Regions from separate parts of the Lysinibacillus sp. A4 genome, predicted to be linked through region 1. Evidence: riboswitches for the same ligand, from Rfam matches in the RefSeq annotation. Region 1 holds a riboswitch; each other region holds the start of a gene.

What was found. Region 1 has a riboswitch for S-adenosylmethionine ahead of metK (methionine adenosyltransferase). Riboswitches for the same ligand answer to the same signal wherever they lie in the genome.
Region 2: another riboswitch for S-adenosylmethionine. It lies ahead of NY607_RS02990 (YezD family protein); the one in region 1 lies ahead of metK (methionine adenosyltransferase).
Region 3: another riboswitch for S-adenosylmethionine. It lies ahead of NY607_RS12095 (MetQ/NlpA family ABC transporter substrate-binding protein); the one in region 1 lies ahead of metK (methionine adenosyltransferase).
Region 4: another riboswitch for S-adenosylmethionine. It lies ahead of NY607_RS11680 (O-acetylhomoserine aminocarboxypropyltransferase/cysteine synthase family protein); the one in region 1 lies ahead of metK (methionine adenosyltransferase).

The regions. Positions count from the first base shown of each region.
Region 1 is NZ_JANWTB010000003.1:579,192-587,126, reverse strand. Features, by position in the region: gene NY607_RS08255 (M20 family metallopeptidase) at 1-1,093, shown strand, start outside; gene NY607_RS08250 (IclR family transcriptional regulator) at 1,228-1,989, shown strand; gene NY607_RS08245 (aminopeptidase) at 2,001-2,924, shown strand; gene NY607_RS08240 (NUDIX domain-containing protein) at 3,123-3,590, shown strand; gene NY607_RS08235 (alpha/beta hydrolase family protein) at 3,574-4,350, shown strand; gene pckA (phosphoenolpyruvate carboxykinase (ATP)) at 4,416-6,002, opposite strand; SAM riboswitch class I at 6,392-6,510, shown strand; gene metK (methionine adenosyltransferase) at 6,769-7,935, shown strand, end outside.
Region 2 is NZ_JANWTB010000001.1:515,564-523,498, forward strand. Features, by position in the region: gene NY607_RS02965 (formate--tetrahydrofolate ligase) at 1-626, opposite strand, end outside; gene NY607_RS02970 (cold-shock protein) at 840-1,040, shown strand; gene NY607_RS02975 (amphi-Trp domain-containing protein) at 1,186-1,464, shown strand; gene NY607_RS02980 (VOC family protein) at 1,836-2,621, opposite strand; gene NY607_RS02985 (flavin reductase family protein) at 2,771-3,256, shown strand; gene NY607_RS02990 (YezD family protein) at 3,347-3,502, opposite strand; SAM riboswitch class I at 3,573-3,668, opposite strand; gene NY607_RS02995 (DUF418 domain-containing protein) at 3,839-4,933, opposite strand; gene NY607_RS03000 (TetR/AcrR family transcriptional regulator) at 4,917-5,519, opposite strand; gene NY607_RS03005 (phosphopantothenoylcysteine decarboxylase domain-containing protein) at 5,623-6,297, opposite strand; gene NY607_RS03010 (LysR family transcriptional regulator) at 6,369-7,250, opposite strand; gene NY607_RS03015 (DMT family transporter) at 7,384-7,935, shown strand, end outside.
Region 3 is NZ_JANWTB010000005.1:210,888-218,822, forward strand. Features, by position in the region: gene NY607_RS12090 (methionine ABC transporter ATP-binding protein) at 1-531, opposite strand, end outside; gene NY607_RS12095 (MetQ/NlpA family ABC transporter substrate-binding protein) at 638-1,468, opposite strand; SAM riboswitch class I at 1,557-1,661, opposite strand; gene NY607_RS12100 (PPC domain-containing DNA-binding protein) at 1,784-2,287, shown strand; gene NY607_RS12105 (pyridoxal phosphate-dependent aminotransferase) at 2,329-3,498, opposite strand; gene NY607_RS12110 (carbon-nitrogen family hydrolase) at 3,595-4,389, shown strand; gene NY607_RS12115 (PucR family transcriptional regulator) at 4,442-6,010, opposite strand; gene NY607_RS12120 (amino acid permease) at 6,244-7,656, shown strand; gene NY607_RS12125 (CoA-acylating methylmalonate-semialdehyde dehydrogenase) at 7,680-7,935, shown strand, end outside.
Region 4 is NZ_JANWTB010000005.1:108,374-116,308, forward strand. Features, by position in the region: gene NY607_RS11670 (DASS family sodium-coupled anion symporter) at 1-350, opposite strand, end outside; gene NY607_RS11675 (glycerol-3-phosphate acyltransferase) at 546-1,178, opposite strand; SAM riboswitch class I at 1,334-1,447, shown strand; gene NY607_RS11680 (O-acetylhomoserine aminocarboxypropyltransferase/cysteine synthase family protein) at 1,564-2,865, shown strand; gene NY607_RS11685 (hypothetical protein) at 3,204-3,587, shown strand; gene NY607_RS11690 (homoserine dehydrogenase) at 4,051-5,037, shown strand; gene NY607_RS11695 (MerR family transcriptional regulator) at 5,097-5,327, opposite strand; gene NY607_RS11700 (DMT family transporter) at 5,483-6,346, shown strand; gene NY607_RS11705 (response regulator transcription factor) at 6,423-7,115, shown strand; gene NY607_RS11710 (hypothetical protein) at 7,093-7,248, shown strand; gene NY607_RS11715 (sensor histidine kinase) at 7,265-7,935, shown strand, end outside.

The DNA.
Region 1 (7,935 bases):
TCAAAAATATGAAGCTGCAGATAAAATGTTTAATTTAGTAGCTTCTATTGGAAATGGGGAAGGAAAAGAACTCGTTTATTGTGGCCATACCGATGTTGTTCCTGTCGGTGATCTATCAAAATGGGATTTTGATCCGTTTTCAGGAGAAGTGAAGGATGGCTGGATGCTTGGCCGTGGGGCGAGTGATATGAAAGCTGGTTTAGCAGGTGTTATTTTTGCAACAAAGCTATTAAAGAAACTGAACATTGAACTACCAGGGAAATTAACTTTGGCGATCGTACCAGATGAAGAAACTGGCGGTGAATTTGGTGTTCCATGGCTGTTAGAGCGAGGCTATGTGCAGGGAGATGGTTGTTTAATCGCTGAGCCCTCTTCACCTTTAAACCCAACTATTGGACAAAAGGGCTCTTACTGGTTTGAATTAGAGGTGCGTGGGGAACCTGGTCATGGAAGCCTGTCACCATTGGCTGGACGAAATGCCATTGTCGATGCAATTCGAGCTATACAAGAGATTCGTACACTATGGGATGTAGAAATCACAATACCTGAAGAGGTACAGCCACTTATCGAGGTATCAAAAAAATACATGCGTGAAGTGGAGAAAGATCGCTTGAAATATCAAGAAGTTTTAGAGAAAATTACTGTAAATATTGGTACAATTGAGGGAGGTACGAAGTCAAACGTAATCCCGGATTACTGTAAGGTCCAGGTCGATTGTCGTTTACCATTTGGTATTACACAAGAAGAAGTAACAGAAATCTTGACAACTAAACTAGATGGCTTGGCTATCGATTATTCAATCCAACGTTTTGGCTTCAAAAGCGTAGCCAATTATACGCCTGCTGAAAATCCTGTTTGCCAATCGATAGTGGAAAATATATCGTATGTTACAGGGCAAGAGGCATATGGTGTCATGCAATGGGCAAGCAGTGACGCTCGTCATTTCAGACAATATGATATTCCTGTATTGCAATACGGCCCAGCTTATTTACCAAGTATTCATGGTTATAATGAAAAAGTACGTGTTGAGGATATCGTACGCTGTGCAAAAGTTTATATAACTGCTGCTGTTGATTTCCTATATCAAAAGTAAGAGATTAGCTACTCTCTTACTTTTGATAAAGTGATATCAGGTGCTGACGGCTGCTAAATCTGTCGATTATTTCCCCCTTAAGAGAGAGATTTGCAGCCGTTTGTACAGATAAATAGTTCAGAAGGATGAGAGATATGCTAAAGACATTAAATTTATCAATTGCGGTTTTAAAAATGTTTACAAAGGAAAAGCCCACATGGGGTGGTCGAGAGTTAGCACTGGCGATGAACATGAATCATACAAATTTATATCGCATTCTTGAAACCTTCGAAAATAATGGGTTTATAACAAAAGATCCTATAACAAAAAAATATTCTCTTGGTATTGCATTATGGGAAATAGGTATGAATATGTATGATTCATTAAACATAGATCAGCTATGTATGCCAGTTCTTGATAAATTAAAGGATGTCACTGGAGAAACAGCCATTTTTACCGTACTGAATGGACTGGAAGCGTTAACATTACTAAAAGCAGAACCTGTAAATAAGGTAAAATTTACAGTTTCAAGAGGAAGTAGATCCCCACTGTATGTAGGAGCATCTTATCGTTCGATGCTTGCTTTTTTAAATGAAGAGCAAGTTGCAAAGGTCATAGATGAACCATTAACAGCTTATACAAATAATACGATGACAGATGCCACAGAAATAAGGGCAGAGCTAGAAAAAATTAGAACATGTGGCTATGCACTTAGTAATAGTGAGTATTCGGTCGATGTATTGGCGCTAGCTATGCCTATATTTAATAGTGAGGAGCAGGTCGTAGCGTCTATTACCGTTTCTGGACCAATTTATCGTTTTACAGAGCAACGTGTTCCGGAGTTTTTGGGACCTTTAACAGAAGCTAGAAATGAAATAGAAGGAATTATTCGTAGATATCATTTGAATTTTAATTAAGGAGTCCTATTATGCATCATTTACATGATATTGCACTAAATGTTTTAAAAGGCAATCTAAATGTTCATTCTTCAGAGTCACTATTAATTTTGACGGATAGCCACAAACAAGACATCGCGAAAATTTTTTATGAAGCTGGACTGTCAATTACTGCAAATACAATGTTCATGGTGATGCCCCTGTTAGAGAAATCCGGGCAGGAGCCAATCCATGCAGTTTCTGAGCTTATGGCTAATGCCGATGTTGCACTGTGTATTACCTCCCACTCCCTAACACATACACTGGCTCGTAAACATGCCTGTGAAAAGGGTGGACGTGTAGCAACAATGCCAGGGGTAACATTGGAGATGCTGGAGCAAGGTGCCCTTCATGCAGATGCACAGGAGATCGAAGCTACGGTAGAAAAATATGCCCTTTTACTTGATACGGCTAAAGATATTCGTATTGTCAAGGATGGCCATGAGCTGATGTTTAGTGTAGAAGGCCGTTTCGGAATACGTTCCACAGGGGTTATTCGTCAACCTGGTGAGTATGGAAATATTCCTTCAGGAGAATCATATATTGCACCAATAGAAACATCTGCGAATGGAGAGATTTTAGTAGATGGCTCTATTGCTAATATTGGTGTTTTAAAGGAGCCATTATTATTAAAAATAAAGAATGGTCGCTTAGAAGAAGCAGTCGGTCCTGATGGTCCACGACTACTGGCATTACTTGGTGAAGGCAATGGTAGAGTCATTGCAGAGTTTGGCATCGGAGCCAATAAAAGTGCCATCCTATGCGGCAATGTATTAGAGGATGAGAAGGTGTATGGGACCATCCATATCGCATTTGGCAGTAATGCGCCATTCGGTGGAGCCAATGCATCAGATGTTCATATTGATTGTGTTGTGAAAAGTCCTATCGTCTATTTTGATGGTCAGCAAGTAATCTAAAGAAAAGCGTGTCTTCCTATGAAGCACGCTTTTTTCATGCTTTACAAGACTGTAGCTTAGGGTTGCTTGTCATTGTAGGTTTACAATATAGTTAATATAGATGAATAGGAATGATGTTTAAATTCTGTCCATAAAATAGAAGTATGATGAAGCAAGTAACTTTTGTTTTGCAACAAGAAAGAACGTGAGGTTGAAGAGATGTTAACATTTACAGATTTACATGGCCTACAAGTAGATTTGAGTTTTACAAGAGGCGAATTTAAAGTAGAACCTAAACACGTCCTCGTCCTATTAAAGCATGAAAATAAATGGTTATGTACTGTCCATAAACGACGTGGTGTAGAAGTGCCAGGAGGGAAATTAGAAGAAGGCGAAACCTTAGAGGAGGCGGCGATTCGAGAAGTTTTTGAAGAGACGGGTGTTCATGTGAAGAACCTTCAATGGTTTGCAGAGTATGCAGTGTATGATGAAATCGTTTTTTGTAAATCCGTTTTCACTGCACAATTTTTAGCGCAAGAGGATATAGAATTTGATTTAGAAACGTCAGGCATGCTTTGGTTAACCGATGAAGAATTTGCTCAGCATCCTAACTTGAGTTTTCACATGAAGGATGAGGGGATGAAGAAAATGCTGGAGGAGCTGAAACATCGTGACACACAATGGTGATATTATCGAAAAACGCCCCTATCCTTCACCAAATCCAGCTATACGTTTAACGGAAATAACCTATCTTTCAATGGGCTTACGTATAAAAGGACTATTAGCAGAGCCAAAGACAGAAGGTACATATGATGGCTTTTTATATTTAAGGGGCGGCATGCAAAGCATTGGGATGGTAAGACCCTCTCGTATTGCACAATTTGCGGCGCAGGGCTTTATCGTATTTGCCCCATATTATCGTGGGAATCGTGGGGGAGAGGGTCGTGACGAGTTTGCAGGGGCAGACCGTTACGATGCGGTCTATGCCGTAGATGTACTCAAACAATTCTGCAATGACAATATTCATGTTTTTGGTTTTTCACGAGGTGGTATTATGGCTCTGTGGACAGCTATTTTAAGGAGGGATATTACTTCTGTTGTAACATGGGCAGGTGTTTCTGATGCAACAGCCACTTATTGGGAACGTACAGATATGCGCAGGATGATGAAGCGCGTTATCGGAGGAACACCTAATCGTGTACCAGAAGCGTATGATGCAAGGACACCTCTTTTTGAGATAGAGCGTATAACAGCTCCCGTTCTTATCATTCATGGCTATCGTGATGAAAATGTGGATATTGAACATGCCAGACAATTGGCATTTTTTTTAGAGGAAGCAAATAAATCATTCGAAACTTGGTATGATCTTACCTATGCACATCAATATCCACCAGCAAAAAATCGTGAAACTGTTCGTGCTCTTTGCAAGTGGATGAAACAGCAATAAAGCATAGAGAAAACAAAAAGACAAAGGGAACGAATTAATTGTTCCCTTTGTCTTTTAAATAGATGTTATTTTAATGGACCACCAAGTGTAGTGATGGCTTCAGAAACGTTTGAGAATTTCTTGAAGTTTTCGTTGAATAAGCCTGCAAGCTCAGCAGCTTTTGCATCGTATGCAGCTTTATCTGCCCAAGCTTCACGAGGATTTAACACTTCTGAAGGTACGCCTTCAACTGCTGTTGGAATGTGTAAACCAAACACAGCATCTTGTGTTGTTTCAACATCTGCTAATTTACCATCGATTGCTGCACGGACCATTATACGTGTATAAGAAAGTTTCATACGGCTACCTGTGCCATATTCGCCACCAGTCCAACCAGTGTTTACTAAGTATACCTGTGCCCCATGCTCGTCAATTTTTTGTCCTAACATTTCTGCGTATACTGTTGCAGGAAGTGGAAGGAATGGAGACCCGAAGCAAGTAGAGAATACTGGTTCTGGCTCAGTCACACCACGTTCAGTTCCAGCAAGTTTAGAAGTGAACCCGCTTAGGAAGTGATACATTGCTTGTTCTTTAGTTAATTTACTGATTGGAGGTAATACACCAAATGCATCAGCTGTTAGGAAGATGATTGTTTTTGGATGACCTGCAACAGAAGGATCAACGATATTTTCGATGTATTGGATTGGATAAGCTACACGAGTATTTTCTGTTAGTGATCCGTCATCATAGTCACAAATACGCGTTTCTGGATCAACAGCTACGTTTTCTAATACAGAGCCGAAGCGAATCGCATTGTAGATTTCTGGTTCTTTTTCAGCAGAAAGGTTGATTGTTTTTGCATAGCAGCCACCCTCAATGTTGAATACACCATTATCAGACCAACCGTGTTCATCGTCACCGATTAGCTTACGATCAGGATCAGCTGATAACGTCGTTTTACCAGTACCAGATAGACCGAAGAATAACGCTACATCGCCAGCTTCACCAACGTTTGCTGAGCAGTGCATTGAAAGAATACCTTGTTGTGGTAATAAGTAGTTCATGATACCAAAGATAGATTTTTTCATTTCACCAGCATATTCTGTACCACCAATTAAAATAATTTTCTTTTCAAGTGATACGATGATGAATGTTTCAGAAGCAGTACCATCAACCGCAGGATCTGCTTTAAAGTTAGGAGCTGAGATGACAGTGAAGTCAGCAACATGAGAAGCTAATTCATCTGCTGTTGGACGGATAAATAATTGATGAGCAAAAAGATTGTGCCATGCGTATTCATTAATAACTTGAATGCTTAATTGTGAATCTTTGTCAGCACCTGCAAAGCCTTTGAATACGAATAACTCGTCACGTTCTTTTAAATATTTTATTACTTTTACATATAGGTTATCGAACACTTCAGAAGAAATCGGTTGGTTGACTTTACCCCAGTCAATTTGATCTTTTGTGCTTTCTTCTTCTACCGTATATTTATCTTTAGGTGAACGACCAGTGTATTTGCCAGTTTCTGCACGAACTGCGCCATCTACTGTTAACATTGCTTCACCACGAGATGTAGCTTTTTCTGCTAATTGTGGTACTGAAAGTTGAACATTAATGTTACCGCCGTTTAATAATTCCTTCAGTTCGTTTGCAATTTCTACTGAATTCATCGATTAAATACCATCCTTTTTTATAGTATTCCCTTGATTTAGAGGGATTTTTTCTTAATTTCAAAAATAGTATAACACAATTGCTTAAATAATCTATACTAATTAAGAAATTATTTTAGAGTTTTTACCACTTTTCAATAAACTGACAAAAAATAATGTTTTTCGAGTAGAATACCATCAATCCTACTGTAATTAGGCACGAAAATTGAGCCACACATATGTTACCACAAGTAGCTAGGTATGTTGTAGGGATTAATTTGCTTCTATTTACATCATCATCCAAGTATGAAAAGTTTTTGTGTAATAAGTTCTTTCCTTTCTATACAGTAATACATAAGAAAATATTTGACAACGTTCGACCTTTTCAGTAACATGAGATTGAACGGATACTCTTATCCCGAGCTGGTGGAGGGTCAGGCCCTGTGAAACCCGGCAACCTGCATGAACTATTTCACGACATGCGTTGGTGCCAACCTGATGCAAGGGAACATCCCTTGAACGATAAGAGTGAAAGGTTACGCAGTCATTATTCCTTTCCTCATGTAAAGTAACGTGAGAAAAGGATTTTTTTATTGTTAAAAATCAATGTAAAGGTAAGTATATGTAGTTCTTTCCTTATTATAATGACGGATCTTTCGAAATCCTCGTGTTAAAAGCAGCAGTAACGGCTTGAGAGTTCAATCCTTAGGAGCGGACTTGACATGGGTAATGAGTACCGTATTCATACACAACTACTTATTGTAAGAGTATTTAGGAGGAAAACCAAATGACAAACCGTCGACTGTTTACATCAGAGAGTGTAACAGAAGGACATCCAGATAAGATTTGTGACCAAATCTCGGATGCCATTTTAGATGCTATTTTAGCAGAAGATCCAAATGCACGTGTAGCGTGTGAAACAACTGTAACAACAGGATTAGTATTAGTAGCAGGAGAAATTACTACTTCTACTTATGTGGATATTAAAGGTATTGTTCGTGACACTGTAGCTGAAATTGGCTATACACGAGGTAAATATGGCTTTGATGCAGAGAACTTAGCGGTGCTTGTGGCAATTGGCGAACAATCACCTGATATTGCCCAAGGTGTTGATCAGGCATTAGAGGCACGTGAAGGCTCTATGACAGATGCTGACATAGAAGCAATTGGTGCTGGTGACCAAGGCTTAATGTTTGGCTATGCATGTAATGAAACACCAGAGCTAATGCCATTACCAATTAGCTTGGCACACAAATTAGCACGCCGTTTAACAGAAGTACGTAAATCAGGGGAACTTGCCTATTTGCGTCCTGATGGTAAAACGCAAGTAACGATTGAATATGATGACAATAATGTACCGGTTCGCGTGGATACAATTGTTATTTCAACACAGCATGATGAAGAAGCAACACTTGAACAAATTCAAGCAGATTTAAAAGAATTTGTTATTGCACCAGTTGTACCGAGTGAATTATTAGATGCTAATACGAAATACTTCATCAATCCAACTGGCCGTTTTGTAATTGGTGGGCCAAAAGGTGATGCTGGATTAACAGGGCGTAAAATCATTGTTGATACATACGGTGGTTATGCACGTCACGGTGGTGGTGCCTTCTCAGGTAAGGATGCAACCAAGGTAGACCGTTCGGCGGCATATGCAGCACGTTATGTAGCGAAAAACATCGTAGCAGCTGGCTTAGCAGAGCGTGCTGAAGTGCAACTTGCCTATGCGATTGGCGTTGCTCAGCCTGTTTCCATTGCTGTCGATACATTTGGCACAGGTAGAGTGAAAGAAAGCGAAATCGTTGAATGGGTACGCGAGCTATTCGATCTACGCCCAGCAGGTATCATTAAAATGCTTGATCTTCGTCGTCCAATTTATAAACAAACTGCTGCGTATGGACATTTTGGTCGTACAGATTTAAATGTACCATGGGAGCAAATTGATAAAGCA
Region 2 (7,935 bases), on a different contig from region 1:
ACTGCCATAATTTCAGAGGCAACCGTAATATCAAAGCCATCCTCACGCGGCATGCCTTGAACAGGACCACCTAATCCCACCACTACCTTACGAAGGGCACGATCATTTAAGTCCATGACACGCTTCCAAATAATGCGTCGTGGATCAATGTTAAGTGTATTACCTTGGTGGATATGATTATCAATAAATGCGGATAAAGCATTGTTAGCTGTTGTAATCGCATGAAGGTCGCCAGTAAAATGTAAATTAATATCCTCCATTGGTATAACTTGTGCGTAACCTCCGCCAGTTGCGCCACCTTTTACGCCCATAACTGGACCTAATGATGGTTCACGTAATGCGACCATCACCTTCTTATCTAATTGATGAAGGGCATCTGCTAGTCCAACAGTCACAGTCGACTTTCCTTCACCAGCTGGGGTTGGACTAATAGCTGATACTAATACTACCTTTGCATCCTCGCCCTGAGCAGTAATTTTTAATGGGTCGATCTTTGCTTTGTAGCGGCCATACTGTTCAAGAGCATCCTCTGGAATACCCGCAGCATTGGCAATTTCCGTAATAGGTTTGATCACTGCTTGACTAGCGATTTCTAAATCTGATAATGGTTGATTTTTCGTTGTCATTTGGCATCCTACTTTCTATGTTGTTCATTTCCATTATAGTCTTAATTGTGAAAAAAAAGAAAGCCAGATATGCAAGCATTTCGTCAATCAATTGACATCTTTGTTCAATTCCTGTATGTTCTAAGAGAAAATGCAATTTTTTCACATTTTCTCAATGAGTGCACCATTTATTTAACTTTATTTTACATTCAAGCGCATTGGAGGCGAATGCTTATGCAACAGGGGATCGTAAAGTGGTTCAATAATGAAAAAGGTTATGGCTTTATTGAATGTGATGATGGCGAAGATGTATTTGTTCATTTTACGGGCATCCAGGAGGAAGGCTTCCGTACACTTGAAGAAGGTCAAAAGGTTTCATTTGATGTTGTGGAAGGCAATCGTGGACCCCAAGCATCAAATGTTGTAAAACTATAAGCATAATGGGGCTATCCATGTAGTTCCAGATTAGCAGCGGATTAGGAAATGCATCGTTTCCTTCATCCGCTTTTTGTATTGTTTTATAAGCTGAATGCCCCCTCCATGTTATAATAGAAGTAACAATACGTAAGGAGGGATCTCGATGCAAAAACAAAATAAACCCATGACTGAAGTTATTTTGAAGCATAAAGAACGACAAAGTGTAGCAGAATTTGCAGCAACACTGGAAACGATTGCAAAAAAGCTTAAAGAAAATGGTGAATTCACTTTTGTTCAAGACACAGAGCCAACAGTTGTCAGCCCAAGTGAACAGCTCAAAATCGAATACTCCTATACAAAAAAGGGCGACAAGCATTCATTTGAAATTGAATTTGATTGGTATACAGGTACAGAAACACCGAAAAAAATGACAATTGAATAATAATTGGCAACGAAAATCCACTTCTCTGATGAAGTGGATTTTTCCATATTGTTGAATTAAAGATCATGTCACTGCTAAAACTTTTTAGCAAGGTGAGGGGGTGATTTCGCTCCAGGGTCTCCTCTATAACGCTAAATCCACAGGAAAGCAAGTAGCCAGCATAATAAATTCTATTGATGGTTTTGTTTTTCAATACTTATGTAAAAAGGCGAGAGCAAAAGTGTTTCAGCCCATAAAAATACCGAGCTATCCACTAAAACGCTTACGAAGTGTTTCGGAATAGTTCGGTTTTTCTAGTTATCATGTTTGTTAATGTAAAGATTATTCGGCTTAATGAAGGTCCCTGTTAGTGATGTTCCAGCCTTTTCTCCTTATCGATTTATCCAATAAAAAGCACCAGGGCAAACTAAAGTTTCCTTTGTTCGTTTAGAATCCTTTAATGTCACACCAAATGGTCCCTCTTTGACATGACCAAGTGTCATTGTCATCGCGCTCTCTTCCTCATAGAAATCTAAACGCATATTCGGTAGCTGTAGTGACATATACTGCTCATATTGCGTAGGCACTGGTAGCTGTAACACCTCTTGCCACAGTTGTACTGTTGCCTGCATGTCCTTGACGTAGAATTGGACGGATTCCATGGTTATAGCCTGTTTGACATCAATGGCACCACTTGCCTTTAATTGAACCAAACGCTCTTCATCTGCCTCCGCCCATTCAATCAAAAATGGAAAATCAATTGGCAGATCTGGCTTACCAAAATGCAATAGCTTCCATTCTACCACAGTGCCATCTGGTCTTGTTCTGCTACATGCATCTGGTCCATATACTTCATAGCCCAATGCTCGCAAGCGTCGACCCTCTTCCTCAATATTTTTTGTGCGCAGAGCAATTCGAGAAAATCCCTGGCGCTCTTGATCACGTTTAAACGTATAATGTAGGGAATATGGGTATTGTGCCGCTTGCTCAAATAAATCACGATCATAGATAGCAATTTGTTCAATATAGCTTAAGCCAAAGTAGCTTAACGTATTATAAGTCCCCCACATCGTGTGCTGCCCACCATTCACTGTATGGACATTTCGTTTATTGAAGAAAACCTTTATATTTTCTGGTGATTCCACTTGATGAACCAAATGATCAAAATATAAAGTCATGGCCATTCCCCTTTCTTTCCCCATTACCTTTACCTGTATGTTTGATTAGTTTAAAATTTACTCAAGAAAAGGAGTTACTAGTAGGATATGAAAAAAAGTTTCGTTTACCTACAAACTCCGTTCACTAATTTCATAAAGAGGTGATTTGAATGACAGATTTAGTAGCTGCTTTTAAATTGGCATTAGGTAATTATCCTACAGGCGTAACAGTTGTCACGACATGTCATGACACAAAACCGATTGGCTTAACCGTCAATTCCTTTGCATCTGTTTCAATCGACCCGCTCCTTATTTTGTGGTCACTCGATAAAAAATCTCAGCTCCATCCTTATTTCACGACTTCGCCAAATTTTGCGGTCAATATTTTAGCGAGTGATCAAGAGCATTTATGTACACTATTTGCCAGTAAAATCCCTGATCGCTTTGCACAAGCAAAATGGTCAACTTCCTCTTTAGGACTACCGATTTTACATGATACAGCAGCTAATTTACAATGTAAAACATTTCAGCAAATCGATGCTGGCGACCATACCATTTTTATTGGGCAGGTCGTAGACATTACAAATGCTCAAAAAGAGCCTTTGCTTTATCATCGCCGTCATATCGGTCCCATACCAAAAAGCTTTTATAGCTAGCCTTTACACAAAAAAAGGGCCATTTGTAAGCACAGGAAATCCTTCATGCTTATAGGTGGCCGTTTGACATAAGTTCTACTGAAATCATTGTTATTTTTTCTGCGGAAATCTCTGCTTTTCAAGCCTATTAATTTGCACAATCACACCATCTTGAATCGTAATATGCACTTCACCAAATTCAAGATTTTGAATCGCCTTCGCAATTGCCTCTAGTTTCTTATCATCTACTTTTACTGACTGAGCCATACGATACACCCCTTCTTTTTTATCCTTATTGTTCATAAAGAGGCCAACGCATCAAACTGATTGATAGCCCCTCCTATCTCTCAGACACCATCTGTTGGATTTGGCACCTGTTGTTCGGTTGCCGAGGCTTCATTGGGCCAAGTCCCTCCACCTCTCTTGATAAGAGTACTGCGTTTCTTGAAAATAATTCTATAATTCTGCTATAGGAATGTCAATACAAAATATTAGAAAACCTAGTTGAATACTATGCAATATGTCGTTTAGATTAAAAGACTCCCTATACCTAAAGTATTTTATGCCTAGTCAGTGAGAAATAGATGGCAATCCATTAATTTATTACAAGCTCCATTTCCTCATCATGAATTCAAGTGGGCCTCGATGATGTTTAGTCCTCCACCATACAGAAACCACGACACATCCTAAAAAATAACAGCAGGCATACAGCATGGAAAAAGCAAGTGTTTGGTTCTCCAGCTTTTGGCAAATAATTAGTATTCCAATGCCTATAACAACATGGCCAACATAATGCGTTAAAGACATTTGTCCAGTTAATATGAAAGATTGAATAACTTTATTTTTACATGTCTCTACAAGATAGATGGAGCCAACAATGATAACAATAGCCGAAGCCGAATTAGAGAGGACATACATCATATTCGGTGGAATCGGTCCTGTATCAAATAAATACAATGCACTCTCTACATCTAATAAATGAATGGTTGTCATCTTAATGAATAACGTTGAACAAGTCTCAGTCACGATGACTAGCAATAAGCCTATCACCAGTAAGTTTTTTCTTAATGTATGATTTGTTAAATCTAATGTGCCCATTACCATCCCTATCAGAAAGAAGCAAATCCAGGGGAATAGTGGATGATAGCCATTAAACATCAAATTTCTTATAAATCCAGCTGGTGTCCAAAAATCAAGATACTCTAGTAGCACATATGTTGGATGCCAACCAGCAAGGTAACTAAATTGAATTTGAAGCCATTGTGAAAGGATAAGGATGGCACCAATTATGAAGATCATCATTTTCTTGGATTGGGCAATCAAACAAGCAGCAACAAACATATACACGCCATAATAATGTAAGATATCTCCTGTCCAGCCGATTGCATATAATATAATCCCTATCGTAAATAACAAAAGCGCCCTCTTCCACAAAGTAAGTCGATTTTGACGAAGAAGGATTGGGTCCTTACTCTCTCTAGCCTGACGAGTCATTAAGGCTGTCCCTATTCCTGCTAGCATGACAAATACGGCCGAAGCACGTCCCTCGAAAAGATGTTGGAAGGCCATTAACCATGTTGAACCATTCGTTGTAGAACCTGTTATGACGCCAAAATTGACAATGAACATGCCAAGCATGGCGAGAGCTCTTGCAAAATCAAGACCTTCAATGCGCCGATCATCATTTCTTTTTGTCATCTTTGCCCCCTTGGATAACGCTATTCACTGCCTCCTTCCAAATAGCCCTATAGTTCAATTGGTTGCCTGTTAACATGAAATTACCGATATTATCATAGACGAGGGCTAGCATCTGTGCCTTCGCTTCTATATGGGGAGTATCCTCTAGCACGCCTAGCTGTACGCCATATCGTAGGATAGCAACAAAGCTCGTTAAAAAGCTTGTTTCTAGCTCTACTAATTGTCTTTTATAGTTTTCATCGCGGGCCGCTAATAGTACATATTGATTAAATATTTTATTAAAATAAGGGTCCTTGTCCTGTGCCTCAATAGATTTATAGCCTAGCTTAAGTAATTCCTCCTTAAAATTAGCAGAAGAAAGCTCTTTATACTCCACAGCGACATCATGTTTAATTTCTTTATACAATTCATCAAATATGAAAGCGATTAATTGATCTTTTGATTGAAAATAATAGTAAATGGCTGGTTTTGAAATACCGACCTCTGTAGCAATCATTGCTAAGCTTGTTTTTTCAAATCCATTTTCCGCAAACATCCCATAAGCAATTTCTATAATCTTTTGAAAAGTTTGTTCTTTATTTCCCATTATTACCCTCCTTTTTTTACCGACCGTTAAGTAAATATTATAGGATGCTAACCTTTTAGACAAGAAAAAACTGCGTAGAAATATTTCTCTACACAGTTCATATTTATTGATTTTGTAAATACATCATTAAAGCTTCTGCTGTTTTTTGCTTGCCCATTACTTTAAGAGGCTGTCCATCAGCAGGTACAATCCAATGAGGTTCATCCCCCCCATATAAAGACTGAGAGCTATTTGCTACCATAAATTGTGCATTGGCTGTTTCCATACGCAGTCTGGCACGAGCTAACAAGAATTCCTCATCATTCGTTGCTTCGAGCTTAAAGCCTACTAACGTTACATTCGGTTGCCATCCCTTAATTTGACCTAATACTTTTGGTGCTTTTTTAAAATGAATAATAGGTGGTTCGTCAGAAGGCATTTTCCCCGTTTCCTCCATTAAATTACCTGATTGATCATATACTTTGTCAATGACCCAATCAGAGCCCGCAGCCGCCATAATGACGATATCGACATGTTGTTGTTGAACTGCATGACGCACCTTTTGTCCTAAATCCTCTATGCCTTCAAATTGAATCAATGTCATATCATTTTGGTTTTCTGGGAGCTGTGCAAAGTAACCATGCATGTATACTACGTTAGCGCCAGCAGCCAGCGCCGCCTCTGCTAAATAACACCCCATTGTGCCTTTTGATAAATTCGTATGACCTCGTACACGATCCCATTTTTCAAGTGTTCCCCCACTTGTAATGAGTACGGTTTTGCCCTGTAATGTCCCCATACACTCACCTATTTTCTGAAATATATACAAATACTATTTTAACGTAATGTAAGGATAGGCTTCAATAGCCACTATTTTAGGGAGCTGTTTTGTTCTTTTAGCCAAGCACTTAATATCTCTGCAAATTTCTTTGTGACGGGCGAAGCATGGTGTTTCATGGCAATACCAATTGTTCGGTAGCCACCTTGCTTTAATGGAATCGCTCTCAATGTTGGCGGTAAATTTTGAATAACCAACTGAGGTAAAATACTGATCCCTAAATGATGGGAAATCATGGAAAGAATCCCTACCTCCTCGGAAAGCTCAAAGCGGATATTCGGCTTAACATGATATTGCTCTAATAGCACCTTGACATCATTTGTCCCTTTATAGGAAGTCATAATAAATGGCATATCCTCTAAATCTACGATATCAATTTCTGTCTTATCAAACAATGGACTTTTATCCGAAACAATACATAATAATGGGTCTTGTTGGAGCTCAGTGAACTGATATTGCTCTGACTTTTGACCATTCAAAAATCCTGCTTCTACTTCACCACTTAAAAGCCATTGTTCAATTTCATAGTAATCTCCCTCTCGTAACTCCACCTGTATCCCTGGAAATTGATTATCCATAATTCGAACAATCTCTGGCATCCAATTGGAAGAAATACTCGATATCACACCAATTCGAACCTTACCTCGTGTCACGCCATGAATGTGAGCTGCTTCCTGTTGCAATAATTCTTGAGCATCCAAAACCTGACGCATTGCCCTTAGCATTGTTTGTCCCTCACTCGTTAATGTCACACCCACACGACTTCGATGAATGAGCGCAAAGCCAAACTCTTTTTCTAAACTCGACACGGCATGACTCACAGCAGATTGTGTTAACCCTAGCGCATCAGCTGCTTTTGTAAAGCTTGCCACCTCTGCCACCTTTGTTAAAATCTCATATTTCACTAAGCTCATCCGCAATCCCTCTATATACATGAATTTTTTTAATCCTATTCATTATAAACATTCGTTTTACTAATCACAACACAAGATATATAGTAATTTTTAGTATAAAACTGTTTTAGTACACAGATGGTAGGTGAACATAATGAGTATCCAAGGAAAAGCAAATGTATTGATGGTTATTGTCACAATGTTTTGGGGGCTCTCTTATACCTTTATGGTCATGGGGCTAGAAACGTTGGCAGTTTATAATGTGGTGGCATTACGTTGTATCATCGCATTTTTCGTAGCAGGACTTATTTTTTACAAACGGATGATCAAAGTAAATGGTAAAACATTAAAATATGCGGCTATTCAAGGATTTTTATTATTCATTGTGTTCGCGTTAAGTTTATTTGGTTTACAATCTACTTCTGTTTCAAATGCTGGCTTCATCTTGAGCCTAACGGTCGTGTTAGTGCCGATTTTTAGCAGCTTTATTGAAAAAAAATTACCTTCTCGAGCAGTTAGCTTTGCGATCATTTGTACCATGATTGGTATTACCGTTTTAACAGCACACGGCTCATTCACATTCCATAAAGGTGATTTATTAGTAGCAATTGCTGCGTTATGTTATTCAATTTATTTACTTTTAAATAGCTCATTCACACGAAATGTAGAGTCCATTTCATACGGAATTTATCAGCTTGGCTTTGCT
Region 3 (7,935 bases), on a different contig from region 1:
TTCCGTTGTTTCAGGATCAAGTGCACTTGTTGCTTCGTCACTAAGTAAAATTTCTGGTTCCTGTGCTAAGGCACGCGCAATAGCCACACGCTGTTTTTGACCACCTGAAAGTTGATTGGGGTAACTGTCTAGTTTATCTGTTAAACCGACAATTTCAGCATACTTAGCTACTCGGCTTTTTACTTCCGCCTCTTTATAGCCTAGTAGCTTTAAGGGAACTGCAATATTATTGTAAACTGTTGCTGTTTTTAATAGATTAAAGTGCTGGAAGATCATCCCGATTTTTTGGCGTGTTTGACGTAATTCGTGAAGAGAAAGGGTCGTAATGTCTACATTGTCTATCACTACTTTTCCTGCTGTAGGACGTTCTAGTAGATTAACGCAACGAATGAGTGTACTTTTACCAGCACCACTATAGCCGATTACACCATGAATTTGTCCCTTTTTTACGTGAAGATTGATGCCATCCACAGCTTTTATGATGCCTTTTTTCGACTTGAATTCTTTTGAGATATTTTGTAATTGAATCATGCGATTGTATGCTCCTTTCTCTACCTTCTAAAAAGCAAGAATCTGCTCGTTTTCCTATAGAGGAATTTCGGCAGATTCTTCGGCTTATAGAAGCTTCCTGAATGTATTACCAACTAGGGATTACTGAACCTTTGAATTCCTCTTCGATGAATTGACGTACTTCATCAGATTGGTAGGCCTCAACGAACTTTTTAATTGTTGGATCATTTTCATTTTCAGCACGCACGACAATATAGTTTACGTATGGAGAATCAGTAGATTCCAATAAAATAGAGTCATCTTTAGGGTTAATGCCAGCTTCTAATGCAAAGTTTGTATTAATAGCTGCTACATCTACTTCACTAAGTTGTTTAGGAATTTGAACGGCCTCTAATTCAATGAATTTTAAATTCTTTTTGTTTTCTTCTACATCACGGATCGAGGCTGTTAAGTCTGCGCCCTCTTTTAACTTAATATAGCCAGCTTCCTGTAAAACAAAGAGGGCACGGGCTCCATTCGTTGGATCATTTGGTAAGCCAAACGTTGCTCCGTCAGGAATGTCATCAAAGGATTTATATTTTTCTGAGTAGATACCCATTGGATTTAAAATCGTTTTGCCCACTGGTACTAACTCTGTATCATGATCTTTATTAAATGTATCCAGGAAAGGCTCGTGTTGATAGCTGTTCGCATCAAGATCACCTTCAGCTAAGGATGTATTAGGTAAAACATAGTCAGAAAATGATTTTAGCTCTACTTCTAGCCCGTTTTCTTTTGCTACTTTAGCAGCTACTTCTGCAATTTGTTCGTGTGGACCAGAAGTGACGCCTACAACGATTTTCTTTTCATCAATTCCTTCAGCTTGGCTTTTACTATCTTCTTTAGAGCCACAGCCTGCTAAAGCTGCTACTAATGTTAAACTTGCTAAACCTACTAAAAATTTATTTTTCTTTTTCATGAAAATACCTCCAAGATTGTTTTTATCGGTTTTTTGAAAATAAAAAAACTCTCTTACAAATTAAGAGAGGCTCATGAAAAGATGTCCTCTCTTATCTATCAAACGAAGATCGTTTGCAGGATTTAGCACCTTCCTTTAAAAAGGAGGTTGCCGAGCTTCATAGGGCCAGTCCCTCAGCTACTCTTGATAAGAGATTTATAATATTTTTTTGTAATTCCGATAGAACTAATATAATTTATAGGGTATAGTAAGTCAATAAATAATTTTTAAATTTTTTATATAATTATAATATTTCGACACAAAAGAGGGATAACAATGTCTGTAAGAGTTAATTATGGTATAGGTTCATTTGGTAAGGTTATTAGTGCTCGTTTTCTAACGGGAACAGATATCATTGAAGGGATTGAAGCGCTTTGCGAAGAGAATAATATAGAGTCAGCAACAATTGTAAGCTGTATTGGCAGCTTTCAAAAAAGTAGCTTTGTTTATTTAGTGCCAGATGCAACAGCTCAAATTCATGTTCGTTTTAGTAATGTGATTGAAAAAGAGGGACCACTAGAATTTATTCAAGGTTCAGGTGTGGTGTGTAAGCGAGATGGTGGATATGAGACACATTTCCATGGTTCTATGAGTGATCAATGTGGTGTAGTATCGGGTGGGCATTTAATAAAAGGGGGAAATCCTGTTATAACTGCTGACATCGTGTTGGCAGAGGTACAAGGTATTCAACATATTCGAAAATGGGATGATGAAACAGGTCATGTTCAATTTTATCCATTAGAAGATGGTTTAGGGCAACCAAGGAAAATTGAAAAATAGTAATAATCCTGTAGCTAGAGATAGCTACAGGATAAGGCACATTATCTATTAAACAATTGTAATTGCTCGATTCTATGGATTGCTTCACGTAAGCGCTCCTCACTAACTAGCAACCCTACGCGCACATAGCCTTCACCATATTGACCGAAGCCATTACCTGCTGCTACAGCGATATCAGCTTTTTCGAGCAATAGATCAGCAAACTGTTCACTTGTATAGCCTAGTGGTACAGGGAGCCATGCGAAGAAGGAGCCTTTTGGAGCCGTAACATGCCAGCCAATTCTTCTAGCTTCTTCAATGAGTACATTTCGGCGACGCTCATAAGTAGCTCGTAGTTCATCCGCACATTGCTGGGAAGCTGTCAGTGCTACTGCTGCAGCTTGTTGAATGGCAGGGAACTGACTACAAAACAGATGATCCTGAATAAGATTAATAGCAGCAATAATCTCGGCATTCCCTACAGCGAAGCCTATACGCCAGCCAGCCATATTATAGGTTTTCGATAATGTATACATTTCAACTCCTACTTCTTTTGCACCATTTGCTTGAAGGAAGCTAACTGGTTTATTACCGTCAAATCCTATTGCCCCATAAGCAAAATCATGTGATACGATAATATTGTGTTCCTTCGCAAAGCGAACGGTCTCTTCAAAAAACGCAAGTGATGCTGTACCACCTGTAGGGTTGTTTGGGTAATTTAAGTAAAGAAGCTTTGCCTTTTCTTTCACTTCATCAGGTAATGCATGATAATCAGGTAAGAAATCATTTTCAGCAAAAAGGGGCATTACTTCAAAATTGACGTCTCCTAGTACGACACCTGATAGGTAATCTGGATAGCCAGGGTCTGGTAAGAGCATCGTGTCACCAGGGTTTAACACAGCTAAAGGTAGCTCTACTAGACCAATTTTTGTTCCACCAAGAATCGCTACCTCTGTATCAGGATCTAGTTCTACCTGATATTCACGTTGATAAAAGTCGGCCGCCGCTTGGCGTAATTCAGCGAGACCTCTAAATGGTGAATATTTGTGGTTTTGAGGATTTTCAGCCGCTTCCTGTAATGCTTGAATGATGTGAGTAGGCGTTGGCTGATCGGGATTTCCTTGCCCAAGGTTAATGACATCACGCCCTTCTTCTAGGGCCAAGTTTACTTTTTGAACGAGTGCTGCAAAAAATTGAGTGGGTAGTTGCTGTAGTTTTTTAGAGAATTCCATGCATAATCACCTTTTTCAGAATATAATAATTATTATTGAAGAATATGAAGCAAATAGTATTACTTTTTCTGTTAATTGTCTAGAGGAGGAATAGAGATGAAAATCGGTTGTATTCAATTAAATGTTGGCTTTGGCAAAGTGGAAGAAAATTTTGCACGTGCTGAAGAGAAGATTCGAGAAGCTGCAAAACAAGGGGCAGAAATTATTGTGTTACCTGAAATGTGGAATACAGGCTATGCTTTGGAAAAACTACCTGAGCTAGCAGATATCGATGGTGAGCGGACACAAGCCTTTTTAGCTAAACTAGCTAAGGAACTAGATGTACATATTGTAGGTGGCTCTGTTTCAACAAAGAAAGGCGACAAATTTTATAATACGATGTATACCTTTGATCGTAATGGAGAGCTTGTAGGGGAATATAGCAAGGCACATCTTTTCCGTTTAATGGACGAGCATCTTTACTTAGAGGCAGGGAATGAAATGAATCGTTTTGCTCTAGGTGACATTGAAGCTGCTGGTGTTATTTGCTATGATATTCGCTTCCCAGAATGGTTACGAGCCCATGCATTACAAGGAGCAAAGGTATTATTTGTACCAGCGCAGTGGCCAACTCCAAGGATTGACCATTGGAAAACATTGCTACAGGCTCGGGCAATTGAAAATCAATGTTTTGTCATAGCCGTTAATCGTATTGCAAAAAAGATAGAAAACTTTAATGGGCAATCCATGATTATTCAGCCTTGGGGAGAGGTACTTTGGGTTGGTGCTGAGGACGAGGAAGTAGCGGTGATCGATGTAGACTTTTCTATTGTTGATGAAGTACGTGGAAGAATCCCTGTTTACGATGATCGCAGACCTGGACTGTATCAGGATGTAGTTGTGAAAGGGTAATAAAGGGCACGCTTAGGAGGGGAGATAGCCTTTTAAGCGTGCCAACTTTTTTCTAGCTCTTATCCTCGATCAATGAATTGGCTAGTAGCATAAATTCAAGTGTAATGCGGTTATGCCCATTCATAAAATTTTTGCCTAGTAAACTTTCAAGCTTTTTTAAGCGGTGATAGAGTGTTTGACGAACAATAAATAATTGATTCGCTGTTTGCTGTTTAGAGCCATTTGTTTGTAAATACACCTGCAATGTTTCGAGAAGCTTACTATTATATTTTTTATCGTATTCAATAACGGGCTGTAAATAGTCGTAAATCACTTCCTGTAAATCCACCTGCATTTGTAATTTATAGATTAAATGATATAAATGCAGATCATCATAAAAGAACGAGGACGTTTGTACTTTTCGACAAATATATAAGGTTTCTAGTGCAGTTTGATAGCTTTTAGGAATTTCATCTACATCACAAACGACCTTCCCAATAGCTATCTGATAACCTTGTGCCTGCTGCTTTTTATAGAATTCAGTTTTGACCAAAGAGGAAAACATGTTGTTTAGCATATCACGAATGGCTTTACTATCTTTTGTATGCAGTAAAATAAAAATAATATAGCTTTTTCTTTCAAATAAAAATGGAATAAAGCCATGTTGCTCAAAGAGATTACGATAATAAAGCTTACTATAGACTACATCCTCCTGTGCCTTTGTCAACGTATTAGGAGAAGCCAAAATAAAGACAGTGCCACTAGAATGTGTATAGTTAGCATAATGGGTAACGATAAATTTATAAATTTCCTCTTTAGACAGTTTTTGATCAATCCAATCAGCTAAAATCGAAGCATCCTCAATATTCTTTTTTTCCTCAATATAAAACTCTCGCATTAAAAGCTGTGCCAATGCTGTTGCCGTGCGATCTAATATTAATAATTCAAATTCGGAGAAAAGCCCATCTTCTCGATAAATTGATAAATCGGCATAATGTTGATCAAATAGAAAAATAGGCTCATGTTTAAACTGCTGAGTCGATGTATTCAATGTTAGGAATTGCTGCCGCTTTTTATGAGCCATATTTGGGAAAAAGACAGGTTCTCTTCCCTTAATGGAGAACATAATTTGTATTTTTAATTCATTATACATATTTTGTAAAATGTCGTCCGCGTTTTGTCCTAATACTGCATTTTTGTTCAATGTTTGTGAGTAAGCTTCTAGTGAAGAAATCAATAGATATTGCTGATTGATAATTTGGCTATGTAAATCCTGTGTAATACGAACAAAAGGAACTGCTTCATGGAAAACAATAATAGGAAACTGGTGACGGTTGGCAAGTGTTAAAATCGCCTCAGGTACTGCTTGAATAGAGGTGCCATATTCAATACAAAGGGCAGCACAATTTTTTTGAATGATGGCTTCTATAAAGGATACAAAGTCCTCAATACTATGTTGGAGACTAAGCCCTGTAGTTAATACTAACTCTTCACCAACTAAAAAATTATCAACATGTATGATTTCTAGTACATGTGCCCATTTAACGCTCCTTGTTAATCCCTCATGACCTGCAACTACCTCTGCATTTTGAAAATATTTATTCTGTAAAACGTCTAGTACTTTTAGTTGAAATGGGCTCATTTTTGCCCCTCCTTTTGACATGCGTGTCTGTGGTTAGAATTCAATAATTTCTGCTTGGTGATAAAAATTTACTCATAAAATCGTTTAAAAATTATTTTAAGAATATTTAGTCTATTTTACATTATGTATAAAACAAAAGTATAGAATTTTACAGTTTGTCTATTACTTCAACGTTATGAAAGATGTAAGATTTTTGTAAGCGATCAAGCAATCTACTAAAAGAGGTGACAGATATGGGGCAACAAACGCATTTACAAAGAGGATTAAAGAAGCGGCATATGACGATGATTGCGATTGCCGGTGTAATCGGTGCTGGACTATTTATGGGGAGTGGCTCGGTCATTAACCTAGCTGGTCCAGGGGCAATTTTATCGTATATATTTGCAGGAATTATCGTTGTATTAGTTATGCGTATGCTAGGTGAGATGGCGGCAGTCAATCCAACGAGTGGCTCGTTTGCTCACTATGCACATGAAGCCATTGGTCCGTGGGCAGGTTTTATGATTGGATGGTTGTACTGGTTTTTCTGGGTGATTGCCATTGCTTTAGAGGCAACAGCAGCAGCTGCCATTATTCAATATTGGTATGATGGGATTCCTTTATGGCTATTAAGTCTGTTATTAACTGTAGTACTTACATTAACAAATGTTCTTTCTGTCAAAGCTTTTGGTGAGTTTGAGTATTGGTTCTCTCTTATTAAGGTTGCAAGTATAGTCGTTTTTCTAGGTCTTGGTGCATTTATTATCTTTGGTATTGCTCCAAACTTTACTGCTGTTGGTATGACCAACTTAGTTGAGCAGGGTGGTTTTTTACCAAATGGTTTTGGTGCTGTTCTAATGGGTGTCGTTATCGTTATTTTTTCATTTATGGGGACAGAAATCGTTGCGATTGCTGCTGGTGAATCGGATGAACCGTTAGCCGCTGTCACAAAAGCTACCAATTCTATTACTTGGCGTATTTTAATTTTCTATGTAGGCTCTATTGCAGTTGTAGTGACGCTATTGCCTTGGCATTCCTCAGATATTTTAACAAGTCCTTATGTAGCGGTACTTGATTATATTGGTATTCCTGCAGCTGCACAAATTATGAATTTTGTTGTTTTAACTGCTGTATTATCGTGCCTAAATTCTGCACTTTATGCTACATCAAGAATGGTATTTTCTTTAGCGGAAAAAGGAGAAGCACCAAAAGCATTTTTAAAATTAAACAAAAATGGTGCACCTGTCAATGCCATACTTGCCGCAACATTTTTCTCATATATTGCGGTCATTATGAACTATGTGTCGCCAGATAAAGTATTTATGTTTTTATTAAGTTCTTGTAGTGCTATTACGTTGATTCTTTATTTAATCATTGCCTTTTCACAATTAAGAATGCGACGGAAGATTGAGCAAGAAAATCCAGAGCTATTAAAGGTGAAAATGTGGCTATTTCCATATTTAACATATTTAACAATAGTAGCAACAACAGCATTACTCATTGCGATGTTCTTTATAGAGTCTATGCGCTCACAAATATTATTTACATGCGTTATTGTGGCCATTGTGATGATTTTCTATATGCTGACTCAAAAGAAAAAGGTGATCAAACAAGCCGAAGAATCAAGTTCTCTTTTCACAAAAGACGAGTTTGATTTTGAACAATAAGACGAAAAAAGGAGTGGTCCATTATGACAGTTCAACAAGAAATGAAAACGCTAACACATTTTATCCAAGGAGAAGAGGTCACAGGCACAAGTAACAGATTCTCTGAAGTATATAATCCGTCAACAGGTGAGGTTATTGCAAGAGTACCCCTTGCTTCAAGAGCCGAGGTAAAGCATGCTATTCAGTTAGCTAAGGAAGCCTTTCCAGCATGGAAAAAAACATCAATTGGGAAGCGGGTAGAAGTGCTACATCGTTTCCGTCAGCTGTTAGTAGAAAGAC
Region 4 (7,935 bases), on a different contig from region 1:
AGAAAAAGAGCTGCTGCTACTAAAGCAACGGCAGAATTACTAAAGCCACTTAAAGATAATTTTAATGCGCTAGCTGTTCCTAGCTCTGTAGTTGGATCATCCATTGACGGAGCGAGTCCTAGTAATACAGTTACTAGTGCAATGATCATGGCCGAGCTTACAGGATATGAAACGGCCTCTGTAACCCAAAGGATGACTGCAAAAGCTAAAATGGCTAGAGCTCGTTGTCCAGCTATAGGTAAATCACCATTATTAGGTAAAAAGGTAATAATGATAAGTAACGCGAATGCCAAGCCAATCCATAGTGGCTTTAAATTAAGTTTTGTAGCTGCTTGCTTTGGTGAAGACATATTTCCTCATCCTTTCTACGATAAAAATGACGATTATTATCCATAACATCGGCCTGTATAATGTTTTATTAAGATAAGAATATATGTATTTTATTGTAGATAAAAATCTATGTGAAAATGGTGTTTTTTACAGCAATATGAGTAGATAAAGAGAAAATACATGGTCACAAAAAATACAAAAATATCCATAAAATATTATTTCTTTTTCTTAAAGGCAGAAGTTACTTTAGGCTCTGTGCCATTGACTAATCGTTTAATATTTTCAAGATGCAGGATGATGGCTATGCCAAAAAGAAAAAGAGCTATAATGGTTGGACCAATGCCAGGAATCCATAAATAAGTTGCTGTACAAAACACGAGATAAAATTCTAGCACACCAACAATTAAATAATTTGTTGCAAAGGATAAAATAACAAATAAAATAAGTGCAAATAAACCAATCTTCCAATCAACAGCAAGTAAAATACCAATGATGGAGGCCGTTCCTTTCCCGCCGTTGAAGCCCATGTAGAATGGGAAATTATGACCTAAAATAACCCCAGCAGCCATAATATAAGTAAGCAGCCAAATCTGTTCTTCTGTTAAATGAATGGCGTCCGCTAGATAAAAATGTGCACCTATAATAGCCACAACGCCTTTCCCTATATCGATGAGGGCTACTAAAACGCCATATTTCCAGCCGAGGGAAAGAGTAGCATTAGAGGCACCAGCATTACCGTGGCCAGCCTTTTTTAAATCAACCCCCGATAAAAATTGGGCTACTTTAGAGCCGTGAATACAGCCTATTAAATAGCCAATCATAAGAAAAATGATCACGGCTTTTACCATAAAAATACTCCTCTCAAAATTTTTTCTAAAATAGTGTATGCGTTCATATTACGTATAAGAGCAGACAGAAGTTTCGGAAAAAATAAAATTTACATGTTGACAGAAAAAAACTCTATGTTTATACTGTGTAACAACGATGGAAATTGAATCTCATACTCTTATCAAGAGCGGCGGAGGGATAGGCCCTATGATGCCCGGCAACCAGTAAGCAATGAGCTTACTAAGGTGCTAATTCCTACAGATTCTTACTTGGATCTGGCAGATAAGGGGAGGAAAACTTGCAACCGCAACCCTCTTCTTAGCTGAAGAGGGTTTTTGTTTTCTACAGAAAAATCCTCCTCATCTCCGGTACCATCGTAAAAAAATAACCATTTGGAGGTACACAATGACAAATTTTAAACCAGAAACATTGCTGTTGCATGGTGGTCAAGAGCCAGACCCAGTGACGGGTTCTCGCACAGTTCCAGTCTATCGCTCAACTGCTTTCGTATTTAAAGACACTGCTCATGCGCAACGTCTTTTTGCCTTAGAGGAAGCAGGGAACATTTACACACGAATTACCAACCCAACAGTTGATGTGTTTGAAAAACGTGTGGCTTTATTGGAAGGTGGAACAGCAGCAGTAGCACTTTCATCTGGTGCAGCAGCTATCGCATTTTCCATTTTAAATCTAGCTGGAGCTGGTGATGAGATAGTAGCAGCTAGTTCTTTATATGGTGGTACGTATAATTTATTTGCTAACACATTGCCAAACTATGGTATTAAAACAATTTTTGTAGATGAAACAAACCCAGAGAATTTCAAAGCAGCGATTACTGATAAAACAAAAGCTGTCTTTGCAGAGGTTTATGGTAATCCAAGTTTAAAGGTTTTAGATATTGAGGCAGTAGCTAAAATTGCACATGATAATGGTCTACCATTAATTATTGACAGCACGTTCGCTTCTCCTTACGGTTCTACACCTATTGAATACGGCGCAGATGTTGTAGTTCATTCAGCAACTAAATGGATAGGAGGTCATGGTACAACTTTAGGGGGCGTTGTTGTAGACGCTGGTAAGTTTGATTGGACTAGCGGTCGATTCCCTGGTTTTACTGAACCAGATGCCTCTTACCATGGTCTACGTTATGGAATTGATACAGCTTCTGCTGCCTTTGCTACAAAGCTACGTGTACAATTATTACGTGATTTTGGTCCAACATTAAGTGCTGATGCTGCTTTTAATTTATTGCAAGGGTTAGAAACGCTTCATCTGCGTATCCCTAAACACAATGAAAATGCATTGGCAGTGGCTGAGTATTTACAAAACCACCCATCTGTGGAGTATGTAAATTATAATGGCCTAGAAGATTTTCCGACACATGAGTTAGCAAAAAAATATTTAAGAAATGGCTTCGGTTCAGTGCTTACATTTGGCATAAAGGGTGGACGAGAAGCTGGGCGAAAGCTTATTGATAGCGTGAAATTATTTTCACATGTAGCAAATGTAGGTGATGCAAAGTCATTAATTATTCATCCAGCTTCCACTACTCATCAGCAACTATCAGCAGACGAATTAGTTCAAGCTGGTGTAACCGAGTCGCTCATTCGCTTATCCATCGGTTTAGAGGCAGTAGAGGATATTATTGCTGATTTAGATCAAGCCATTACACAGGCTACAACAACTGAACAAACAGTAGAAGCTTAAAGTTTAAAGTTTAAAGCAAATGGTAAGATGTTGTGACGTTAACGTATTTTCTCATTCGATTAGCCTCATTTGGTAATGCGTTAAACGTTGCTACATCAATCTATTACTGCACCCGTTAATTATCAGAACCTTATAAAAAATAATACCAAGTAATTTTATATGTATTATTGACTTTTTTAAATCCATGTTATATACTAGGAAATAAGTTAACAGTACGAAAATTTTTTTAAAAAAGGTAAATGTTTCATAAGTGCTCCCCCACTTTTGAATATATAGAAGAGTAGTTGCCTAGCCAGTGACTACTCTTCCCAAAAACTGATGATAAAGGAGTGTTTAAAATGGGTAACATCTATAGTGCGCAAAACATTGTATCCTATCTAATATATGAGCTAAATGAAGGGCATGTATTTGTCAACAATAAATCCATTCAACACCTTCTTACATCAGTCGAAAGAAAATGGCAGGAAGTATTTGGTCATACAGCATTTCAAGAACATGTTTTTACTGAAAAGGACTTTACTGTAAAGGAAGTATTTGAGGCATATGAACAGTACGGTGTGAGCCATATCTCACTTCCTGCGACAGAGTTTTACTTGAAGTATGGTACATTTCAATTAGTGGAACGTACGTATGCAATACCAAATTTTACAGAAGAAGAGATTAGTCTTGTTCAACAAGCTTTAGCACAATATCGTTATCAATTGCTTTCAAAAGCAAGTTAAAACCCCCTCATATTTTTAAGCTCATTCTCTGCTGCTACAGGGAATGAGTTTTTTCTTTAAAGGGATTGTTATGAGTGTCTGAGCATACATATATATAATAGAAGAAAGACATTCATATATTGAAATGTAAATAGTCAATATTTGTTCAAATCTTATAGATTGATTAATAAAACGTATAATAAAGGGAATGAAACCGATTTCTTTTGCACATCTAGAGAAAACAAATGTCCTTCCTAGAAAGATTTTTCTTGTGCAAAGCGTGTATTTGCGTTACAATTTTCTTTAAGTTAAATTTTGAATTATTTGAATTTGTATGTATCCTAACACATATAGAAATAGCGAAACTCATACAAAGAGAGTTGTTGGCTAAAGACTGCGGTGGGTGTCAAATTGTCATGACACAACCCCATGGAAAATTAGCTTTAATGAAACTGCGGAATGTAAGTTGGAGGGAATAACAAGAATGGCAACTATAAAGGCAGCGATTTTAGGATTTGGAACGGTAGGTCAGGGGATTTACCATATTTTAAATGAAAAACGAGAAGAGCTAAAAAATAAATTAGGTATTGAATTAGAGGTAGCGAAGATTTTAGTGACAGATGCTAGTCGTGAACGTGTACCAGGTACAGCACATTTAATGACAACAAGTATGGATGAAGTCTTAGCAGAGCCAGGTATGCAGGTAGTGTTTGAAGCAATTGTGAACGAAGAACCTGCATACAGTTATTTAAAGCGAGCGGTGGAACATAAATGTCATGTTATTACTGCCAATAAAGTGATGTTTGCCAAACGAGGCTTGGAGTTGCAGGATCTTGCAAAAGCTAATGGCGTTTTTGTAGGCTATGAGGCTACTACCGCTGGTGGCGTACCTGTTATAAAAACAATGAAAAATATCTTACTTGTAAATGATGTAAGTCGTATACAAGGTGTCTTAAATGGCACATGTAATTATATTTTAACAAAAATGCGTGCACAGGGCTGGTCGTTCGAAACAGCTTTAAAAGAGGCACAAGGCTTAGGTTATGCCGAAGCAGATCCATATAATGATATATCTGGGCAGGATGCATTTAAAAAATTAATGATATTAAGTGCCTTAGCTTTTGGTGAGCAGCCTGACTGGTCAGATGTAGAGGTAATTGGGATCGATAGTATCTCTGCTGAACAAGTTCATGAAGCATGTGAAAAGGGTCTTCGTTACCGCCATGTTGCTGAAGTGGAAAAACTAGCTGACGGTAAGATTATTGCAAAAGTAGGTCCTCAACTAGTTGATAAAGAGCATCCACTTTATCCAGTCGATGATGTGTTCAATGCGGTGGCATTAGAGACTAACTATATTGGTACATTAACATTAATCGGTCCTGGAGCAGGGATGTATCCAACAGCGAGTGTCATGGTAGAAGATTATGCTGAAATCATTGGGAAAAGAGCAGGATTTGTTGTGACAATCTAATAAAAGCTTTAAAAAAGGCCCGCCATTCAACAATGTTCAATTGTATGAATGGTGGGCTTTTAGTCTTCATCTTTGACGTCTATGTCCTCTGGAATAGGAGTAGCACGCCAAATTTCAATTTCCTCTTTTATACGTTCCAATTGTTTAAAATAAGTGCTGAATTGTCCACTATTGATTAAAATTTGTTGGCCATCGTAAACAGAACGGATGCGTCCTTCGTAAATTAGACGCATTAGTTGATCCTCAGGCATACCAAGATCAATAGCTGTCTCTTCAATTGATTTGTACATACGATTCGCTCCTTTTACTGTTTTTATTATAACGTCCATTCATGAGAAAACATACTATTGGAATTAAAAGAAAAGTAAAAATGATAATTGTTTGATTTTGGATAAATATGTATGATTAGTATGGAGAAAGATGTGAAGCGGGGATGAGCTGAAAAATGTTAAATTCATTGTTTGTATTACTAGCAGCTATTCTATGGGGAATGACAGGTACTGCCCAGACATATTTGGATGAAGAGGTATCTCCAATAGCTGTAGCCACGATTCGTTCTGCAATTGGTGGCAGTTTATTATTAGCTATTACGATTATAATGAGGAAAATTAATTTTTTAAGGTGGTCATGGAAATGGACAATTTTAGCTGCGGCTAGTATTGCGTTTTTCCAAGGTCTTTTCTTCTCATCAATTCGTCTAACAGGTATAGCCATTGGAACTGTTGCTACTATTGGTAGTGCACCAGTGTTTTCTGGTGTATTAGAGTGGCTAGTATGGAAAACACGTCCCACAGCAGTATGGGGACTTGCTACATTGATGGCCATTATCGGATGTCTTTTATTGTTTATGAATAATGGAGAGGAGTCTGTTCACGTTGGCGGATTCACATTAGCGCTTTGTGCAGGTTTATCCTTTGCATTTTACACAAACATAAGTAAAAAATTAATGGCACAAGAAGAAGCGTTACCCGCAGTTGCTATGACATTCTCCATTTGCGCTTTGTTTTTACTGCCGTTTTCTATACAAGGTGGATTTTCCTGGTTAGTAAATGCGCACAACTTATGGACAATGTTATTTATGGGGATTATGTGTACAAGCGTAGCGTATTTCCTGTTTTTAAGAGGACTACAAAAAATTAGTTCATCCACAGCTGTAACACTTTCATTAGCTGAACCATTGACTGCTGCAATTCTTGGTGTGTTTTTAATTGGAGAACACTTAAGTATAGTTTCCTGGCTTGGAGTAGCGATGCTTTTAGGTGGCATTGTTGTTTTAACATTGGGTGGGAGAAAAAAGCTAAAACCTTAAGAAATTCTTCATTTTTATAATAGCTGGTTTTTAAGATTTAAAAGATACACTTATATTTGAGAGCGAGGTGTATATCATGACGAAATTAACAGTTCTTGTTACAGATGACGATCAAGATATTCGTGATGGTATTGAAATCTATTTAAAAAATGAAGGCTATCATGTCATTAAAGCAGCAGATGGCTTAGATGCATTAAAAAAGCTAGAGAACAATGAAGTACATTTAATAATTTTAGATATCATGATGCCAAATATGGATGGAATTACAGCAACCTTTAAAATTAGGGAAGAGCGCAATATTCCCATTATCATGCTGAGTGCAAAGGCGGAGGATGGCGATAAGATTCATGGATTATCGGTTGGAGCAGATGATTATGTAACAAAGCCATTTCATCCATTAGAGCTGTTGGCACGTGTAAAATCTCAGCTGCGCCGTTATGTTCAGCTAGGAACGTATAGTGAGGGAGCTACAAAAGTGGAAATAGACGGACTTATTCTTGATGAAGAGGCAAAAGAGGTTGTACTAGAAGGAGAACCAGTTCGACTAACCCCGATAGAATATAAAATTACAGAACTATTAATGAAAAATGCAGGGCGTGTGTTTTCGATTCGTGAAATTTATGAACGTGTTTGGAATGAGGAAGCTTATAATGCTGAAAATATTGTAGCTGTTCACATTCGGAAAATACGTGAGAAAATTGAAGCTGATCCGAAAAATCCACGCTATCTAAAGGTGGTATGGGGCGTTGGCTATAAAATGGAAAAATAAATTAGAGAAGTATATGACTATTGCTGGATTTATTGCAGGTGTTATTGGGCTTATCTATTTTGGAATTTATGCCTATCAAATCGTCGATTCTCGCTCCTCAGAGGTTTTACAATTGTTAGAAAGAATTTTTTAGAGGAGTGTAAAAAGGGATGATAAAAAAATGGAAATCTCTTCTCGTATTAATGTGTTTAATCTGGACAATTTTCGGAGTCTTTACTTTTTATAATGTGGGCTATCAGTATATTGGTAAATCATATTTTGATTCGGAAAATTTCCAACATGAAATCGATAATTTCACAGCAGAACTAGGACCGTTAGTAATTAATGTACCAAATGCAGAGGAATTGAAAAATAAAATTGAGATTACTCAAACTGAAATAGAAGATCATCGTAATTATTATGGGACATTAGGACAGCAAATCGATAATATTAAGGCACAATACGAACAACGTATTCAGGAAGCTATAGATGCCAATGCAACAGAATTAAAGACAAAGCTAGTGTCTGAACGTGATAATAAAATTAAAGATATTACAGCAAATTTTGAAGATGATGAGCATGTAAGAAAAAAGATTCTTGCTGAAAAGGAAGCCCTCATTGATAAATATATTAAAGCAGCAAAAGGTGAATCCAAAAACTTTGGAAAAAACTATGACTATTGGTCTTATGAGTTGACTAATACAGAAACTGGTAAAACGTACCGTGCAGGTGATGTTACCGAAAGTAGTGCCTATAAAATTAAGTATACTGATCGAAAACCGCTATATGCATGGAATATCAGTGAGAATTTAAGAGATATTTTTTACAATACCGAAACATA